Regions from separate parts of the Janthinobacterium sp. NKUCC08_JDC genome, predicted to be linked through region 4. Evidence: predicted binding sites of a transcription regulator. Region 4 holds the regulator's gene; each other region holds the start of a gene.

Region 1 (3,209 bases), on a different contig from region 4:
GCTTTTCAAGGCATTGCGCAGCAGGTTGAGCAGGATCACCACGCACAGTTCCGACTGGCCGGGAAACGTGAAATCGGCGCGCACGTCGATCTTGACGATGTCGCGCTGGGCCGTGCTGGTAAACGGATAGCGGCGCAGCACGGCCGCCACGCTGTCGTGCATGGCCACCGCTTCGTTCGCCTCGAGCTTGCGGTTGACGGCGCTGGCGCTGAGCAGGAACAGATCGATCATGTGGTGCATATGGCGCACTTCGAACTGGATGCGCGCCAGCGCTTCCAGGCTGGCCGCGTCGGGTGGCTGGTCTTGCAGGTTTTGCTGTAGCCCGCGCTGCAGCCCGCGCACGTTCGCCTCGACGCTGACGAGGGGCGTGCGCAATTCGTGCGCCACGCTGCCCAGGCCAGCCGCCAGCCCGGCCAGTTTCTCTTGTGCGCCCACGTTGCGCCCCACTTTGACCACGGACAGCACGGCAATCGTGAACCAGTGCACGGGCAATTGCTGCAAGACGTCGCCGCTGAGCAGGAAGGCGGGATCGCCGGCCACGGCAAACGCCAGGCAGGCCAGCAGGGTGCCGCTCAGGTAAGCGAGTATGGCGATGCGCGTATCGAAGTGAAACAGCACGACCAGCGCCACCAGCAGCGAATGCACCCACATGGTCGAGGCATGGTTCATCAGGAACATGTACGTGAAGAAAAACGGCAGTTCGAAGGTCAGCCCCAGGAACAGGTAGACGCTGAACCAGGTATTGCTGAAGCGGTCGGGCCATAGCGCGGGCAGGAACAGCAGCGCCGCCACGATGCGCAGCAGCGGCGATTCATATTCCTGCGGAAAAAAATAATGCCACAGCGCGTAGTACAGGGGCATGCCCAGCGCACCGATGAGCGCCAGCTTACGCACCTGTGCGCGCCGCACAGGTGTGTGTTCGATGGCGTCGTGGAAATGCAGGAAAGGCTGGAGCAGCTTGCCTTGCCATCGTTTTCCGGAAGGGGACTGCGCATGCTTCATGATCAGGGGGCGCGTTCGTTGAGGCGTGTCAATGCAACATGATCGGCGGGTTCCCTCTGTATCAGCAGGATATCGGCATAACTGTTGAGCTGTATCAAACTCTTGCCCGATGGCTCGCGCATGTTGGATGCGGTAGTTCCCTCGCAACCAATCAGGAGTTCCTATGTTAAACGCCATTTCCCCCCTGTCTTCCCGCGCCATCCACGCCGAACAACGGATGCCCGCCTTCGTGCGCGCACGCATGGATGAACATTACGTCGAGCGCATCGAGAAGCTGCTTGGCGGCCAGCATTTGCATGAATGGCAAGCCATGCCGGCCAGTGCGGTCATGCTGGCAGGTAATGATTACCTGAACATCGCCGGCGAGGCGGCGCTGCTGGCGGCCCAGGCGCGCGTCTTGCAGGGCGGCGGCGCCATGCTGATGTCGTCCGTCTTCCTGCAGGAAGGCAGCCGCCAGCACCGGCTGGAACAAAAATTCGCGGGCTATCTGGGCAGTGAAGCGTGCGTGCTGGCGCAGTCGGGCTGGGCCGCCAATGTGGGCTTGCTGCAAAGCCTGGCCGGACCCGGCATCCCCGTGTACCTCGACATGCAGGCGCACGCTTCGCTGTGGGAGGGCGTGCAATCGGCGCAAGCCGTGCCTGTTGCTTTTCTGCACAACGATGGCACCCACCTGCAGCGCCAGATCGACAAGCATGGCCCCGGCATCATCATCGTTGATGCGCTGTACAGCACGAATGGCAGCGTGGCGCCGCTGCTGGAGATGGTGGAAATCGCCGAGCGCAGCGGCAGCATGTTGATCGTCGACGAGTCGCACTCGCTGGGCACGCATGGCCCGCAGGGCGCGGGGCTGGTGGTGGAGCTGGGCCTGGCCGAACGCGTGCATTTCCGCACGGCGTCCTTGGCCAAGGCGTTTGCGGGCCGGGCCGGGCTGATTACCTGTTCGGCCCGTTTCAAGGGATACTTTTTGTCCGCTTCGCGGCCCGCCATCTTCAGCTCCTGCCTGCTCGAACACGAGCTGGCGTGGTTCGATGCGGCGCTTGATTTCATCCGCGCCGCCGATGGCCGCCGCGCCGCGCTGCACCGCCACAGCGTGCAGTTGCGCCAGGGGCTGATGGACCTGGGCTACAACGTCAGCGACGGCACCGAGCAGATCATCGCGCTGGAAGCGGGCAGCGAACCCGATACCCTGATCCTGCGCAAGGCGCTGGAACGGCATGGCATCTACGGCGCCGTCTTCTGCGCGCCGGCCACGCCGAAAAACCGCTCGCTGGTGCGCCTGACCCTGAATGCGGGCTTGCGCGAGGATGAGTGCGCCAGGGTGCTGGACGCCTGCGCCGCCATCCGCGACGAGACGGGCATGGCGCGCTGGCCATCGACGCGGCGGTTGCGCAAGCTGGCGCTGGTGTAGACCTCAGACTTGGCCGGGCTGGTTGCCGGCGATGCCGTTCAATAGCAGGGACAGGGGCGCCAGCTGTTCCGCGCTGGCATTGCCCAGTAATTCCTGGCCCAGCGTCTGCGCCGTCGTATTCGCATGCGTCAGCAATTCCAGTCCCGCGGCCGTGATGGCGGCGTAGCCGACGCGGGCATCGCGCGCATCGGCCTGGCGCGCCACCAGACCGATTTTTTCCAGCGGCATCAGCGAGCGCGTGATGCCGGACGCCGTCAGCGCCAGACGCTCGGCCAGGTCGATGCGGCGCAGGCGTCCGCCGGGCGCCCGCTGCAAGTGGTACAGCAATTGATAATCGCCAAAGCTCAAGCCGTGCAGATTGCCCAGGGTGCTGTCGAAGCGGCGCACGAGCATGGCCTGGGCGCGCGCCAGGCGCAGGCAAAAGTCCAGCGCGCTGCCGCCGTCCGGCGGCGGGGGAGTGAGATCGGTCATGACATCCTTTTCATTTGCTGCGCAGTGCGTGAGTGCGCAAGTGTAAAGCATGGCCGCTCAATAGCGTGATTGCCCCTGCTCCAGCAGCTGCGCCTGGTGCAGCGCCAGCAGGGCGTCCAGTTCTGCGTCCGCGTCGAAACCGGGATCGGCCGATGGCTTGACGGTGTCGATGATGTCGAAGCGGAAAGCCGCTTCGCCGTCGCGCCGCCAGTCCGCCTGCAGGTGCGCATTGCGGTGCGAGCCCAGCGCGAGTTCGAAGCGGTGGCGGTTCAGCGCGCCGGGCGCATTGCGGCTGCGTTCGAGCAGGGTGCGGCCGCTGGGCAGGTGG
Region 2 (3,209 bases), on a different contig from region 4:
AGCTCATCACGTCTTTCATCGGCGTGCTGCCATAGACTGCCTTGCTCAACTGGCCAATGCTGCCCGCATAGCTGCTGTTGTACAGCGGTTGCGGACCCAGATCGCCATTCGCATACGGGTAGTCGGCAGCGGCACCGGACGGACCGCCACAGGCAACGTGCTGCAACGAGTGGTTGTGACCCAGCTCATGCACCAGCGTAGTCAGCCATTCAGGCCATTGATTGCCGAATGGATCGACGGAGGCAATGCTGTTGAACCGGGCGTCCAGGCCGATGGCCGACGTGAAGTCGTTGCCGCTGCTGCGCTGGTTGATGTAGGCCAGGCCGGCGGCGCGCGTGGAGGACATTTTCGGCACGAAACCATAATAATAGGCGCCGCGGTCTTCCAGTGCGCGCTGGTTTTCCAGCTTGCCCAGGGTATCGCTCCACCAGCTGTCGGCCGTGCTGCTGCCAGGCATGCTCAGCGCCGCGCGCGTGGTGATGCTGATATTTTCCGCCGCATACGGATACACGCGCAGCAGCGCGGCACGGATCACCTCGGCGTCAGGCAGTTGCGCCACGCCATCATCGGTGCTCAACGGTACCAGCACCAGACGGATCCTGGCCAGGCTGGCCACCACGGGCGCCGCTTCCTGACTCACTTGCACGCCGTCATTGCCCACGGCCGTCACGCGCACGCGCACGCCAGGCAGAACCCAGCCGGACGGCAGGATGGCGCTGAAATTGCCGTTGAAACTGTAATCGCTTTTCGACGTCGGCAAGACCGACGGGCCGCTCATGGTGATGCTGCCCAGGTTGCTGCCATTGGCAGCCGTAGCATTCAAGGTCACGGCCGGGCTGGCCTGGCCTGTTTGCGTGGCCAGCACGGACACGCGCACGGCGGCCGGCTTGCCGCGCGTCAGGCGCAAGGCTGCATCGCTGGCATTCAAATTCAGTACCTGCGCGAAATCAATGCTGCCCAAGGTAAAGGCCGACACCGTGCCCGCATTCACGGCGATGCGCGAAGCGGCCGACAGCATCACGCTGCCCGTTGCCGACGCTGGCGCGGACAGCACCAGCTGGCTGGCACTGGCGCTGACGATGGCGGCTGGCGTACTGCCCACCGTGGCCGAACTGACCTGGTCGAGATTGCTGCCCTGCAGCGTCACCGACAAGGTCGCGCCGTTGACGGCCGACGCGATCGACGTCACTGCCACGTTTGCCAAGACTGTATACGTGTCGCTGCTGGCCACATCGTTGTAGGGACCGCGCACCGTCAGCGCACCTGTCGCCGCGCCCGCAGGCACCACCACCGTCACGCTGCCGGCCGTCTGGCTTTGCGGCGTTGCCGCCGCGCCATTGCCGAACTGCACCGCCGTCACGGCGCCCATGCCGCCGCCCGCGATCGTCACGCTGGAACCGACGCCGCCCGTTGCCGGTGCGACACTGCTCACGCTCAGCGGCAGGTACACGTTCACGTTATAGCTGGTGGTCGCCGTGCCGCTGGCGCTGACCAGGCTCAAGGCGCCCGTAACGGGCACGCCCGGCATGGCCAGGGTTACGCTGCTGTCGCTGCTGGCGCTGGCGGCAACGTTCACGCCGCCCACCTGAAAAGCCGTCACGCGGCTCAGATTCGTGCCCGTCACCACCAAGCTGCCACCCACGGCGACATTCGCCGCCGAGACGGCCGTCACGGCAGGAACCAGCACTGGCGTACCCGAGGTGGTCGCCACCACCGTGTCACCACCGCCACCGCCGCCTCCGCCGCAAGCGGACAGGCCCAGCACGACAAACAATGCTACAAGCAGATGGTTTTTCATGGCTGGCAACCATGTTGGTGCAGCGCGATGCCGGGGAGGACACGGGAGAAATGTGACATATTGGTGACTTTTGGTGAGAATGTAATTTCGAAGAACCCATATTATGGGTTAATTCGATTCCCAAGGACAACTATTAATGCTTTTGATTCAATTGGTTTTGATAATAGTTAAAGTATCGACTTGGAAAGATTTATTCTAAGAATTATTCGCTTCACTCTGTCTTGTCTTAAATCAAAATTATTTTCCTTTGCAGCTATTGCCATTCAATTCATTAAAAAGATTCTGACAGCGCGCAAATAATGTGGAAATTTTTCCACAGCCTAGACGCCGTGCCTTCCTGCCAAGTTTGGCGGAAGAATTAACGTTTTGAGTAAGATTTTCAGGAATGTAATTTTCAGAAGCAGGCGCGGCGCAAGCCGATGTGTTGCAATGTGTTGCAACCTGGCCTGCTATGGGGCGAACAGCCGCTTTTGCTTAAAACCAAAGCAGCCTGATGCCGTATAATTTTAGACCCCGGTGAAATCAGGCGATTGCCACCTTCTGCCTGCCCTACCCGGCCGGCACACTCCGTCAGCTGATCCTGCTGGCCCGCAACCGCCTCATACAGTCTTGTCGCCGCGCCGCCGCCCGTTTGCCTATTGAAAGCATGAAATGAACGATACCGTGATCCCCGCCATGTCCCCGACCGAAGCCACCTTGCGCGCCATCCTGGCGCAGCGGATCATGATCCTCGACGGCGCCATGGGCACGATCATCCAGCAATACAAGCTCGACGAAGAAGCGTACCGTGGCGGTCCCGCCGGCCGCTTCATCGATTTCGCCGCGCCGGCCGACAGTGGCGCGCGCGAGCTGTTCGTCAAGGGCAACAATGAGCTGCTGACCCTGACGCAGCCGCACATCATCCAGGAAATCCACGAGCGCTACCTGGCGGCCGGCGCCGACCTGATCGAAACGAATACCTTCGGCGCCACGACCATCGCGCAAGACGATTACCACATGGCCCACCTGGCCTATGAAATGAACGTCCAGGCGGCCAAGCTGGCGCGTGCCGCCTGCGACAAATATTCCACGCCGGACAAACCGCGCTTCGTCGCCGGTGCCCTGGGACCGACGCCAAAGACGGCGTCGATCTCGCCCGACGTGAACGACCCGGCCGCGCGCAACGTCACCTTCGACCAATTGGTGGCCGCCTACCTGCAGCAGACGCAGGGCCTGGTGGAAGGCGGCGCCGACGTGCTGCTGGTGGAAACCATTTTCGATACCTTGAACTGCAAGGCGGCCCTGTTCGCCATCGACCTGTTCTACGAGCAAAACCCGACTGTCGTGCGCCTGCCCCTGATGATTTCCGGCACCGTCACGGACGCGTCGGGACGCATTTTGTCAGGCCAGACCGTGCCCGCCTTCTGGAATT
Region 3 (3,209 bases), on a different contig from region 4:
CGACAGCGAACTCATGCCCATCTTTTGCATGATGCGCGTCTTGTGCGTACTCACCGTCTTGACGCTCAGGTGCAGATTGTTGGCGATTTCCGTGATCGACTTGCCCGCCACCAGCAGGGAAAAGACTTCGAACTCGCGGTCCGACAACTGTTTGTGCAGCAAGCTTTCATTCGGCATCATGATGTTGAGCACGAGCTGCTCCGCCACCTCGGCGCTGATATACGGACGTCCCGACGCCACCTTGTGGATGGCGCCTACGAGCTGGGTGCCCGCGCTTTCCTTGGTCAGATAGCCTTGCGCGCCGGCGCGGATGGCGCGCACCGCATATTGTTCTTCCTCGTGCATGGTGAGGATCAGGATGGCCAGCTTCGGCGCCTCGCTGCGGATTTGCCGGATCAGGTCGACGCCGCTGCGGCCCGGCATCGACAGGTCGAGCAGCAGTAGGTCGAAGCCGCCCTGGCGTACGTGGTTGAGTACTTCAAAGCCGTCGATGGCTTCACCCACGATATCGATGTCCGGCGCGCCGTCAAGGATGCGCTTCAATCCTTCTCGCATGATGGTGTGGTCGTCGGCAATCACAATACGTATCATAGGCGGGCAATCTGGATGCGTGAAATCTGCTCTGTCCGTCACCGGACAATCAAATGTTGAGAAACGAGAAACGTTGCCATTTTAACTGACGCGGCCGAAAATTTGCCTTTTTCTTAATGTGCCGGCAACGGCGGTCTCCGTGGTCATGTGACCCCTTATTCCGACGGTGGTTCCTTGATCAGCCTATGCACGAGTACCGGCAGTTTTGAGTGCGACAGCACCTTGTTGGTCACGCTGCCCAGCAGCAATTGCCCCCAGCCGCTGCGGCCATGCGAGCCCATGAAAATCAGGTCGCAATGCTGCAATTGCGCCACTTCCACGATTTTCAGGGCGGGGCTGTCGGAAAAGGCCGTCAAGCCCGTCGCTTCCAGGCCCCGCTTGGCGGCCGCGTCGAGGATGGGCTGCCAGTGGTCGGTGCCCGCCTTGCGCATGGCGATGCGGTACTCCTCCTCGCTGGGGTAGCTTGGCGGAATGATCTCGATGTATACCGGGTACTGGTATTCGGGCGCCACGTACACGGCAAGGATGTCGGCGTGCATCTGTTCGGCAAAGGCAACGCCGGCACAGGCCGTCAAGTTGGAGACGGTGGAGCCGTCCGTGGCGATCAGAATTTTCTTATACATGGCAGATCCTTTGACGGTGACTGAGCGCACGCAACGCCTCTTATTGTAGACGCGGCGGCAGCATTGTATTCATGTAAAGACTTGATAATTATCAACACAACTGCACCTTCAGTATAGACAACATTGGCAGAAAGATCGTGTTTTAGCTGCAACGATGTCCATACTGCGCTGTTGCGCGGGCGCCCGGAAGCAGGATTTGTTGTACTGCGCGTGGTCTTGCACCCACGCCAATGGTAGTATTTCAAAATACAACAGCAGGAACACTTATTTCCTGGTGGAAAAGCTCTTGTGGACCAGCTTTGCACCAGGAAGCGCGTTTTGAGATTTACCAACAGGGCGGCGCCCTGCTACACTCGCACCATCGCAGCGGTATTGCCTCAAATCATCTTAATCGAGAAATTGTGGGTATCAGTCTGTAAAACGCACAGTTCAGGCGGAATTTTGACAAATTATGGAGAAGCAGGGATATGACCAACGCCGCTGATGATTTCGACGCATTATTCGATGAAGTATCTGCGCAAAGTGCGGCCGCGGCTCAGCCCGCACCTGCCGCCGCGCCCGCTCCCGCCGTGATTGCGGATGACGATTTCGACGCGCTGTTCGACTCCGTGTCGGCCAGCGCCGCCGTGGCAGAAACGCCAGCCGCGCCGGAAGCGGCGCCCGTGGCCAGCGCCGATGCGCCTGGCGACGCGGCCGATCCCGTCGACCAGTCCGACAAGCCGATGTTCGAGCGCCTGGGCGGCATCGTGCGCCTGCTGCACGATTCGCTGCGCGAACTGGGCTACGACAAGGCGTTGACGGAAGCGTCGTCGCAGATCGTCGACGCCCAGGACCGCCTGGAATACGTCGCCACCCTGACCGAACAGGCAGCCAACAAGGTTCTGAACACGCTCGACGAAGGCATGCCGGCGCAAGATGTGCTGTCGAAGAAGGCCAAGGACATGGACAGCCGCTGGACGGCCCTGTTCGATGGCAAGCTGAGCCTGGAAGAATTCAAGGCCCTGGCCGGCGATTCGCGCCAGTTCGCGCAAGCCGTTTCCGAAGCAACGGAAGCGGAAAAAGCGCGCTTGCTGGAAATCATGATGGCGCAGGACTTCCAGGACATCACGGGCCAGCTGATCAAAAAAGTGGTCAACATCACCAAGACGGTGGAAAACGAACTGGCCCAGCTGCTGCGCGACAACGCGCCGGCCGAAGTGCGCGAGAAACTGGCGCAAAAGCCGGTGCCGCTGATGCAGGGCCCGTCCGTGCCGTCGGTGGCGCTGGACCAGGATAATGTAGACGACCTTCTTGCGGATTTGGGATTCTAATGGACGATATGCTCAAGGATTTCGTCGTTGAGGCGATGGATCTTGCGGTTAATGTTGAAGAGCACTTGTTGCGCCTCGAGCGCGATCCTGACAACAAGGAAACACTGAATGCCGTGTTTCGTTCCTTCCACACCATCAAGGGTGGCGCCGGCTTCATGGGCTTGCCCGCGCTGGTGGCGGCCTGCCATCTGACGGAAAACCTGTTCGATGCCTTGCGCACGGGCGCCGCGCCCGTGACCCCGATCGCCATCGAGGCGGCGCTGCAAGCGTCCGGTTTCGTCGCCGACCAGCTGACGGAGCTGGCCAATGGCGCCGCGCCGGAAAGCTTGCCGGCCATGCCGGAAGAGCTGGAACACATCCTGACAAACGCCATCGAAGGCAAGGGCATGGACGCGCCTGCGCCAGCCGCCGCCGTGGCGGAAGTGGCCGCGCCCGTTGCCGAGGTTGCCGAAGTTGTTGTGGCCGCGCCGACCGCTGCCGTTGCCACTGCCAGCGCCGATGGCCTGGACTGGGAAGCCATGTACAACGCCGTCGTGCCCGAAGGTAGCCGGGTCGCAGCCGCGCCCGTGTCCGCCGCCGCTGCGCCTGCCGCCGTGGCCGCCGCGCCTGCCGCTGCTGCCGCTGCTGCCGCCAAACCGGCCGCCAAGGCCTGGGATGGCGCCGAACGGCGCGAAGAGCGTCCGGA
Region 4 (3,209 bases):
AAGAAGACGGCCAAGCACCTGGTGTGGGGCGCCATCGCCCTGTGGACGGGCTTTACCTTTGTCGGCTACTTCACGCCGATCAAGGAACTGGCGCGCGAGGTGACCACCCTGAATTTCGGTCCCTGGGAATGGTTCTGGGTCTTGTTCTACAGCCTGGCAACCTACGGCAACGCGGGCTGGCTGCGCGAGCAGGTGTGCAAATACATGTGTCCCTATGCGCGCTTCCAGAGCGCCATGTTCGACCAGGACACCCTGATCATTACCTACGATGCCAAGCGCGGCGAACCACGCGGCGCCATGAGCAAGAAGGCCGGCAACAACGACAAGCTGGGCGATTGCATCGACTGCACCCTGTGCGTGCAGGTGTGTCCGACCGGCATCGATATCCGCAACGGCCTGCAGTATGAATGCATCGGCTGCGCCGCCTGCGTCGATGCCTGCAACAGCGTGATGGACAAGGTCGAGCGGCCGCGTGGCCTGATACGCTACAGCACCGACCATGCGATGGAAAACAACTTCAATTCGAAGCAGATACGCCAGCGCGCCATGCGCCCCCGCGTCTTGATCTACACTTCCATCCTGGCCCTGATCATCATCGCCGTATGTACCTCGCTGGCCCTGCGCACGCCCCTGAAAATGGACGTGATCCGCGACCGCGGTTCGATGGGACGCGAAGTGGAAGACGGCATGATCGAAAACGTCTACCGCCTGCAGATCATGAACACGTCCGAGCAAAGCCAGCATTTCAAGATCAGCGCTTCCGGCTTGCCGGGCCTGACCTTGCTGACGCGCGAAGAAGTGACCTTGCAGCCGACGGAAACGCTGGGCTGGCCGATCCGCCTGCGCGTGCCGCACGGCGTGGGCGAGAAGGGGTCGAACAAGATTGCGATCGAATTGCAATCGCTGGACAACCCGTCGCTGCATGTGCGTGAAAGCGCGGTCTTCATCGTGCCGCGTTAATGCAGGAAGGCCGGTCCCCGCATGGGGGCTGGCCGTTTACACAGGAGAAATACCATGTCCGACAGTCTGAAACTGCAGCCTCCCGTTGCACCGTGGTACAAGCATCGCTGGCCATGGCTGCTGATGATCGGCCCCGGCCTGTCCGTGGTCGTCGGCAGCTTCATGGGCTATATCGCGTTTACGCAGCCCGACGCGCTGGTGGTGGGCGATTATTACAAGCAGGGCAAGGCGATCAACCAGGATTTGAAGCGCGACACGATCGCCAGCGACCTGGCGATGGAGACGAGCCTGGCGTACGACGTGGCGCAAGCGCGCCTGAGCGGTTCCGTGCACAGCTTCGGCAAGGCCTACCAGGGACCGCTGCAGCTGCACCTGGCGCATGCGACCCTGCCGGAAAAAGATATCAAGCTGCTGGTGCAGCCCGATGCGGCCGGCAATTTCTCGGTCGCGCTGCCGATGCTCGAGCGCAGCCGCTGGCAGGTGCTGGTGGAAAACGACAAGCGCGAGTGGCGCCTGTCCGGCATCTGGACCTGGCCCGTGCAGCGCAGCATCGCGCTGCATGCGGACGAAGAGTTATAAGCCTTACTTGCAGACGTCCGTGCCTGCCGTAATGGCTTTCAGCTTGGCTGGTTGCAGGATCTCGATCTCGCGGTTCGACACGCGCAGCCAGCCTTCCTTCTTGAATTTGGACAGCAGGCGGCTGACGCTCTCGATGGTCAGGCCCAGGTAGTTGCCGATTTCCTCGCGCGACATGCGCAGCTGGAATTTGCTGCTCGAATAGCCGCGCGCCTCATAGCGCGACGCCAGGTTGACGATGAAGGCGGCAAAACGCTGCGTCGCCTGCATATTGCCCAGCAACAGCATCACGCTTTGCTCGCGCGTGATTTCCTGGCTCATCATGCGGTGGAAATGCCGCAGCAGGGTCGGCATATTGCCCAGCAATTGTTCCAGGCTGGAAAACGGGATTTCACACACTTCGCTGTCTTCCAGCGCCACCGCATTACAGTGGTGGCGGTCGGCGCTGATGGCGTCCATGCCCAGCAGTTCGCCGGCCATCTGGAAACCCGTCACCTGCTCCTCGCCGCCCGGATTGATCTGGTACGTCTTGAAGTGCCCCAGCCGGATCGCGTACAGGTTCTGGAACGAGTCGCCGATGCGGAACAGCGAGGCGCCGCGCACGATCTTGCGGCGGCGGCCGATGATCTGGTCCAGCCTGTCCATGTCGCCCATATCGAGGCCCATCGGCAGGCACAATTGATGCATGCTGCAGGTCGAGCATCGCGCACGCAACGCTTCCACGGTCACTGTGGGCAAGGTTGGAGTGAGGAGCGCTTCAGTCATGTCGGTACCTTTTAGAAAATGCAACAACAAGTTTACTGCATACAGGGTTGCCGTGTGCCAATTTCACCGCAATTTCGGCGAATAAACGACGTTCCGACTTTAATTATATGGCAACATCGTCAAAAGCCCATGCGGGGAGGGCCATTTGCGCGGCGCCGCTTGCCAACTTGATGTATTGATAGGAAAATTCCTAACAGCATTATCTGCCGCCTGTGCCGCCCGGTACTGAAAAGGAAATCATGAAGCCTCTCGGCATCAAAGCAAAAGTCGCGCTGGCCACCAGTCTGACCTCGATCGCCATGATCGCGCTGGTCACCATGATACAGGTGCAGCACATGCGCGACGACTTCACCCGAGTACTGCTGAGCCAGCAGTCATCCCTGATCAGCCGCACCGCTGCCGAGCTCGACGACAAGCTGGGCATGCTGCTGCAGATCGTCACCCTGACGGCCAGGCAGCAGCCGCCGGAATTGATGGCCCAGCCGGCCCAATTGCGCGAATACTATTCGCGCCGCTCGATGCTGGTGCTGTTCGACGACGTGCTGGTGCTTAATGCGCAGGGCGCCGTCGTGGCCGACATGCCGGAAGTGGCGGGGCGCACGGGCATCAACGTTGCCGAGCGCGAGTATTTCCAGACCGTGCTGCGCACGCGCCAGCCCATGATCACCGAGCCGATGCTCGGCAAGTCGAGCGGCATGCCCATCGTGCAGATGGTCGCGCCCGTGCTGGCCGCCGATGGCCAGGTGGCCGGCGTGGTGATCGGCGTGCTGCGCCTGTACAAGGACAACCTGCTGGGACGCCTGCGCTCGGAAAAGATCGGCAAGAGCGGCTATTACTTCATCCTCACGCGCGGCGCCGTGCCGCGCTACGTGCTGCATCCCGATACCAGCCGCTTGCTGCAGCCGCGC

The links. The regulator FNR, encoded in region 4, switches genes on or off when oxygen is low (the NO sensors DNR and NnrR bind a similar motif). The targets are predictions, from matches to a motif close to TTGATNNNNATCAA.
Region 1: cqsA (alpha-hydroxyketone-type quorum-sensing autoinducer synthase) is a predicted target of FNR. The motif match lies at 1,087-1,100, and genes of this name have one in related genera.
Region 2: KO538_RS25280 (IPT/TIG domain-containing protein) is a predicted target of FNR. The motif match lies at 2,020-2,033, and genes of this name have one in related genera.
Region 3: KO538_RS04000 (universal stress protein) is a predicted target of FNR. The motif match lies at 1,296-1,309, and genes of this name have one in related genera.

What each region holds. Positions count from the first base shown of each region.
Region 1 is NZ_JAHKQW010000001.1:1,160,782-1,163,990, reverse strand. It holds gene KO538_RS05375 (HAMP domain-containing sensor histidine kinase) at 1-1,002, opposite strand, end outside; gene cqsA (alpha-hydroxyketone-type quorum-sensing autoinducer synthase) at 1,166-2,410, shown strand; gene KO538_RS05365 (MarR family winged helix-turn-helix transcriptional regulator) at 2,414-2,881, opposite strand; gene KO538_RS05360 (GIY-YIG nuclease family protein) at 2,939-3,209, opposite strand, start outside.
Region 2 is NZ_JAHKQW010000015.1:114,711-117,919, forward strand. It holds gene KO538_RS25280 (IPT/TIG domain-containing protein) at 1-1,798, opposite strand, end outside; gene metH (methionine synthase) at 2,450-3,209, shown strand, end outside.
Region 3 is NZ_JAHKQW010000001.1:868,103-871,311, reverse strand. It holds gene KO538_RS04005 (response regulator transcription factor) at 1-591, opposite strand, end outside; gene KO538_RS04000 (universal stress protein) at 747-1,214, opposite strand; gene KO538_RS03995 (protein phosphatase CheZ) at 1,682-2,524, shown strand; gene KO538_RS03990 (chemotaxis protein CheA) at 2,524-3,209, shown strand, end outside.
Region 4 is NZ_JAHKQW010000004.1:378,452-381,660, reverse strand. It holds gene ccoG (cytochrome c oxidase accessory protein CcoG) at 1-960, shown strand, start outside; gene KO538_RS14060 (FixH family protein) at 1,015-1,539, shown strand; gene fnr (fumarate/nitrate reduction transcriptional regulator Fnr) at 1,543-2,301, opposite strand; gene KO538_RS14050 (response regulator) at 2,541-3,209, shown strand, end outside.